DNA from 2 places in the Acerihabitans sp. genome. Region 2 is predicted to be linked to the other one. Evidence: riboswitches for the same ligand, from Rfam matches in the RefSeq annotation. Region 2 holds a riboswitch; the other holds the start of a gene.
What was found. A riboswitch is a leader RNA that binds a small molecule or an ion and turns the genes downstream of it on or off. The one in region 2 is predicted to bind cobalamin.
Positions count from the first base shown of each region.

Region 1: it holds a riboswitch for cobalamin, as region 2 does, so the genes downstream of both, btuB (TonB-dependent vitamin B12 receptor BtuB) here and VGC33_RS03780 (cobyrinic acid a,c-diamide synthase CobB) in region 2, are expected to answer to the same signal.

Region 1 is NZ_DASWOM010000107.1:75,700-79,116, forward strand. It holds gene VGC33_RS18070 (MFS transporter) at 1-438, opposite strand, end outside; gene trmA (tRNA (uridine(54)-C5)-methyltransferase TrmA) at 722-1,828, opposite strand; cobalamin riboswitch at 1,961-2,150, shown strand; gene btuB (TonB-dependent vitamin B12 receptor BtuB) at 2,221-3,417, shown strand, end outside.
Region 2 is NZ_DASWOM010000018.1:57,319-60,735, reverse strand. It holds gene cbiB (adenosylcobinamide-phosphate synthase CbiB) at 1-338, opposite strand, end outside; gene VGC33_RS03780 (cobyrinic acid a,c-diamide synthase CobB) at 335-1,699, opposite strand; cobalamin riboswitch at 1,825-2,007, opposite strand; gene pocR (transcriptional regulator PocR) at 2,326-3,261, opposite strand.

The DNA of each region.
Region 1 (3,417 bases), on a different contig from region 2:
AGGGAACCACTCAGCGGTGGCTTTGATCGCGCAAGGAAAGTTTCCCGATTCTCCCAACCCCAACACCAACCGAGCGAACATAAAACCGGCTATCGATATGGGTACCGTGATGCTCAAGGATGACAGCATAGCGGAGATCCCGCCGCCTATCTGCGCTACAAAGGCATGCAGTATCGCCCCCAGGGACCAGATGCCTAGCACCCAGGCATAGCCCTTTTTAGTGCCGGTAAAATCAACAAACCGCCCGGCGAAAATCATCCCGATTGCATAAGTAAATTGAAATACCGCCGCTATATTTGCGTAATCGCTGTTACTCCAGCTAAATTCCTTGGCTAACGATGGCTGTAGCAGACTCAACACCTGCCGGTCTAAATAATTGATTGTAGTACCAAAAAAGAGCAATGCGCATATCACCCACCGATAATTAGTCCGAGCCATTATTCACCCCATTGAAAAAACAAAACGCAATTTTATTTTATGTGGAGGCGTATTTTAAATTTACTCAAAATTTTTGATATGATGCCCGTCACATATCGATCACGCCGAAAAAAAATCTTTTATGACAGGAATGGGCGGGGTGGAAATGAAGGTAACGGCAAAGTGAAATCGCAACGATCGTCGCTATGCTTGATAAGGGTATATGAAGTATCACATGCCCCGGGAATGACGACCCGTTGGGTCGATGGCTGGAGGTGGAAGGGCCCTGGGCGCGGGCCGGCTGCTATGACATTTTGGCCGTTAACAGCACGCCGCACTCCATATGGCGTGTATAGGGAAACTGATCGAACAGGGCCAGCCGCTCAATGGTGTGGGTTTGGACGAGCGTTTCCAGATTGCGGCACAATGACTCGGGATTGCAGGAAATATACAGGATGCGCGGATAAGCCTGCACCAGTTTCACCGTGGCGTCATCCAGCCCGCTGCGCGGCGGATCGACAAAAATGGTTTCACAGCGATAGCTTGCCAGGTCGATATCCTTCAGCCGGGTAAACTCCCGCGCGCCCCGCATTGCCTGGGTAAATTCCTCAGCCGACATGCGGATAATCTGCACGTTGTTGATGTGATTGACGGCAATATTAAACTGCGCGGCCGCCACCGAGGGTTTGGCGATTTCCGTGGCCAGCACCCGGTTAAAGTTGCGCGCCAGCGCCAGGGAAAAGTTGCCGTTGCCGCAATACAGCTCCAGTAGGTCTCCTTGCGCCCGTTCAGTGGCCGAAATCGCCCATTCCAGCATCTGGATATTCACGGCGGCGTTGGGCTGGGTAAAGCTGTTTTCTATCTGGCGGTAAATGATGTCCCGTCCGGCCACCGGCAGGCGTTCATCGGCGTAATCGCGGTCCAGGCAAATTTTGGTTTTACTGGCGCGGCCAATCAGGTTGACCGCAAATCCCTCCGTCCGCAGGCGGTCGCGCAGCTCGCCCGCGTGCTCGCGCCATTCGTCATCCAGCGGACGATGATAAATCAGGGTAACCACCGCCTCGCCGCTCAGGGTGGTGAGATAATCAAGCTGGAACAGCTTGCGCCTCAAAACCGGCGAAGGACGCAACGCGTCCATAACGGCAACCATCAGCCTGTTCATCAGTTCGCCGCCGGCGGCGAAATGATCGATGCGGATCCGTTCCTTGGTCTGCTGATCAAACATAATATGATACAGATCCTGCTCATCATGCCAGACGCGGAATTCGGCGCGCATCCGGTAGTGTTCAGCCGGCGAGCGGAATATTTCCGCCTCGGGCGCCTGAAACGCCGTCATCAGCGCGTTCAGTCGGGCGGCTTTTTCCGCCAGTTGGTTTTGATACACGCTGATGGGCAACGTCTCGTCGGTCATGATGATCTCTCGCTAATATCCGTTATTTTTACCACTTTGTGGGGGATTGTAGGGGATAAACCGGTGATGTCCAGTGTTGTTGCGCTTATAAATAGTTTGATTATTAGTGCTATAGACATACTTATCTGTCTGATTGTAGGATGCTTGTCCGGTCTTCGTAAGTTAAAAGGGAATCCAGTGAAAAGCTGGAGCTGACGCGCAGCGGTAAGGGGACCCTAGGGCGATTGCGCAAGCAGACACTGTCTTTAATGACGGGAAGTCGTCGCCTGGCGTGATATAACGCATCCCGAGCCCGAAAACCTGCCGGTATTTCGTCGCAATATCCATGTTTGTCGCGAGCCATCAAATATGGAACCTGCGGCATCCTATTTTATCATTTGGATGCTATGGCAATGCCTAAGACTAACAATACCGTGCTGCTGGCGCTGTGCGTCACTGCATTTTCCGGATGGGCGCAAGCTAATGGCGCACAGGATCAGTCCGCGGACGCTATGGTCGTTTCCGCTAACCGTTTCCCCCAGCCCATTTCTACCGTGCTGGCGCCTACCAGCGTGGTGACCCGCGACGATATTGAACGCGGTCAAATCAAATCGGTGGCCGAAGCGCTAAGCCGCCTGCCGGGCGTTGATATTGCCCAATACGGCGGATTGGGGCAACAAAGCTCGCTTTTTATCCGCGGCACCAATTCCAGCCATGCCCTGGTTTTAATCGACGGCATCAGGATGAACCAGGCCGGCATCTCCGGTTCGTCCGATCTCAGCCAGATCCCCATTTCCCTGGTGCAGCGCATCGAATATATCCGCGGGCCACGCTCGGCGGTCTATGGGTCGGACGCCATCGGCGGCGTGGTCAATATCATCACTACCCGCGAGCAGCCGGGCACCACCCTGAGTGCCGGCATGGGATCCCATGGTTATCAAACTTATGACGGCGCCACCCGGCAAAAGCTCGGGGAGAACACCACCGCCACCGTTGCGGGCAATTACACCTATACCCATGGTCTTGATGTGCGCGCCAATCTGCCGGATAACTATGGCGACCCCGCGCAGCCGGATCGCGACGGTTTTATCAGCAGAACATTGTTTGCTTCCCTGGATCATGCCTTTAACCAGCAGTTCAGCGGCTTTGCCCGCGCCTACGGTTACGACAACCGCACCGGCTATGACGGCAGCTACGCCTATACCGATCCTGACCATTATGATGCGCTGCCGGATACCCGCAAACTCTATAGCCGCACTTACGATACCGGGATGCGATACCAGGAAGGGATTTACGCCTCTCAGCTTTCCTTTAACTATAACCATACGCAAGATTACAATTACGATCCTAAATACGGTCCCTATTCCGCCTCCGCCACCCTCGACGACTCCAAACAGTATAATGTGCAATGGAATAATACCTTACAGGTCGGCCACGGCACCGCCGGCGCCGGTGTGGACTGGCAAAAACAAACCACCGCCCCGGGTACCGGTTACCTTACCGACGGCTATGAGCAACGCAATACCGGGATTTATGCCACCACGTCGCAACTGGTGGGGCCGGTGACGCTTGAAGGGGCGGTGCGCGGCGACGATAACTCCCAGTTTGGC
Region 2 (3,417 bases):
AACAGCGCGTGATAGACCGCCATGGCGGCATCGCGCAGACCACGGGTCGCCAGCAGGGTGTAGGTCAGCCAGGCGGTGGCCAGCCACGCCAGGACGGGATAACCGGACAGCAGGCGCAGCAAAGCCCAGGTCAGCCCGCCGCTGCCGCCCACCACCAGCAGCCACAGCACGCCGCCGCCGATATACAGCGACCGGCGGCTACGGCAAAAACGGCGGATGACCCGCTGCAAGCCGGCGATGGCATGGCCTATCCAGCGCACCGGGTGCGGCCAGTTCGGCGGATCGCCAAGCCAGAGATCCAGCAGATATCCGGCGATAAACGCGGTCAGGGCGGTCATAGCAGCGCGCACCCTTTGTCCAGCCAGCGCCGCAGCAAGGCCGGGCGCTGGTAAAAATGCACATGCAGATAGCTGGCGAGCAGCGTCTCGCCGCCATAACCGCCCGGCCATCGTTTTACTTCGCCGTCTGCGCCGCGTTTGCTGAGGGTGAACAGCGGCGGTTCATCGGTAAAGAATTCGGAATGGTGAAATTCGTGACCACGTAACGTTTCTCCTTTTACCGTCAGCAGATTATCGCCAAGCGCCCGGCCCTCGCAGTAACCGAACCGTTTAAGCCCCTCGCTCATGCGGCTGACGCCGCGCAGCAGGCCGACCATCGGGAAGGCTTGGCCGTTCTGGTCCTCCAGGGAGGCGCCCAGGTACATCAGGCCGCCGCATTCGGCGTAAATGGCCACCCCGCGCAAACCGGCGCGCCGCAGCGCCGCTCGCATCATCCCGTTGGCCGCCAGCCGGTCGGCGAAGACCTCCGGAAAACCACCGCCGAGATAGATCATCTGGCAGTCCGGCAATTCCCGGTCGCGCAGCGGGCTGAACGGCACAATGCGCACGCCGATATCGCGCAGCAGCTGTAGATTATCCGGGTAGTAAAAATGGAACGCCTCGTCCTCGGCCAGCGCCAGGGTCAGCTGCTGATAGCGCGCGGCGGCGGGCGGCGCGGGCAAACGGCCGGGCGCGGGCTGGCAGTCGGCGAGCCGGAGCAGTAGGTCGATATCGATATGCTGTTCCACGCAGTGCGCCAGCTGATCCCACTGCGCGTCCAGGCGGCGGCTTTCCTGCGCCGGTACCAGGCCCAGATGTCGGGACGGCAGCTCCCAGTCCGGCAACGGCGGAAGATACCCCAGCACCGGCAGGTCGCAGTAACGGGTAATGGCGGTTTTAATCAGGTTGAAATGATTGGGGGTGGACACGCGGTTAACGATAATGCCGGCGATATTGACGGCGGGATCAAACAGTTGAAAACCCAGCACGGTGGCCGCGGCCGAGGTGGACACCGCCTTGCCGTCGATGATAAGCACCACCGGCACGCCCAGCTGTTTGGCGAGCGCGGCGCTGCTGCATTCGCCGCCGTCGCTGCCCAGGCCGTCATATAGCCCCATGACGCCTTCGATGATGCCCACATCGCTGCCCTGCATATGGCGGGTAAACAATCCGCTCAGGGTATCCGGCGCCAGCATATAGGCATCCAGGTTGGGCGACGCCACGCCGCTGACCGCCTGATGCCAACCGGTATCGATATAATCCGGCCCGCATTTGAACGGCTGGACCCTGTGGCCGCGCCTGGCCAGCGCCCGCAGCAGGCCGAGCGTCAGCAATGTTTTCCCGGTCCCGCTTTGCGCGCCGCCTATCAGAATCGCTTTCATCCGCATCCCGTTATGCCTGGGCGGGCCGAGCGGGATTGTCATAAGCAACGGCGGCGGAATGGCGCTATCCCGACGCAGTCGTTAGGACAACCCGCTTCCCACCGAAGGAGTTGTTACCGAGCCGGTCAGGCTCTTGTTATCAGGCAGGTCTTCTGGCTTTGCGTCATTCTCCTCCGGCCCTTCCCAATCGCGTGCGATCAGTGGTGACGCCGGATTTGTCGGCATTACAGCAGCGGGGGCTGCGGAGGATTCGCACCTCCTTCCCTGACGGCCTTGCGGCGCGTTTAACCTGGTAACATTGGCATGTGCGCCGCGCGGCAAGTAAAAACATTTACCGGCGGCGACCCTGTTATCGTTAATCTAAAGTATCTGGGGAAAATATACCCCGGATTGGATCAAAAAAAATGTTCACCGGGGGTTATTTAATTAAAATTTATTGTCTGGGGATAACACTTTTTAGTTATCGAAAATTAGCCATGCCGTGGCGCGTCTCGATTGAAAGCCATTTTTGGCGGCAGGTGACAATAGCATTAAATAGCGTTGAGTAAATTTTGAAAATGAGATCCGGATCGCCGGAAAACAAAACAATAACGTCAGGAGAATTAAACCAGCGGCGGGGAAAGTGATTAATTACGCGGCAAGGCGATATTTCCCGCCGGCGGGTTATTTTGCGACATCAGGCGCTGCTCACGATAGGCCTGGGGGGTAATGCGATAGGCCTGGCGAAATACCTTGCAAAAATAACTGGTCTGGGAAAAGCCGAGATTGCGCGCGATGACGGCGATGGACCAGTCGCTTTGCTCCAGCATCTGGCGCGCGCTGTCCATACGCTGTTGGTTAACATAGGCATTAAAGCCGATGCCCTGGTATTTCTTGAATAATTTGCTGAAATAATAGGGGCTGAGATAAACCATGGCCGCCACGTCCTCCAGGCGCAAATCCTCGGAATAGTGGCTGTCGATGTAACGCAGCACTTTTTTCATTTTACTGTCGTGCTGGCTTGGGATCGCCGCGCGGCGCTCGGCGCTGGCCGGCTGGTGCTCCTTAATCACAACAAAATCAAGCTGTTGTTTGAGGTAGTTATCGACGATGATTTTCAGCAGGTCGGCGGAAGACAGCAGCCGGTCATAATCGATAATCGGGATATTCTCGAAATGCTCGGCCAGCTGGCCATTTTGTCGCCAGGTGAAAGAGCTGCTTTCCTGCATTTCGGGAAGCTTGACGGTGTCTTTGATCCGCACCTGGCCGCACAGCACAAAACCGACTAAATGACCGCCTATCACCAGGGGAATGGAAAAATCGGTCAATCCGGCGTGGCACCGGTAGATACAGGGCTGGTTGGATTTGGAGGCTTCCAGTCCGCCGCAGCGATCGCTCATGCGGCAACGCCGGCCCATTTCCGGATCCTGGCGCAATGATTGGCAAAACGGGGTGAAGTGATATAAATCCGAGACTTCCTCACCGTGTATATTCACCACCACAACCGCCAGGTTGGTGGCATTAGCGAAATCATGCGCGATTTTATTTATCAGTTCTGAATCCATGAAACTACCGGAATTCATAATTTCCCCTCTCGCGCTTTACTTATTTTTAATAAACCAGTAACAAAAAAGAGATATTTCGACTGGCCGTGACGTCGGAATGGGAGATGCCGCGATTACAACGCTATATTTTAAAGCTGTTTGGGATTAAATCATTTATCGCTTATTCAAAACCGT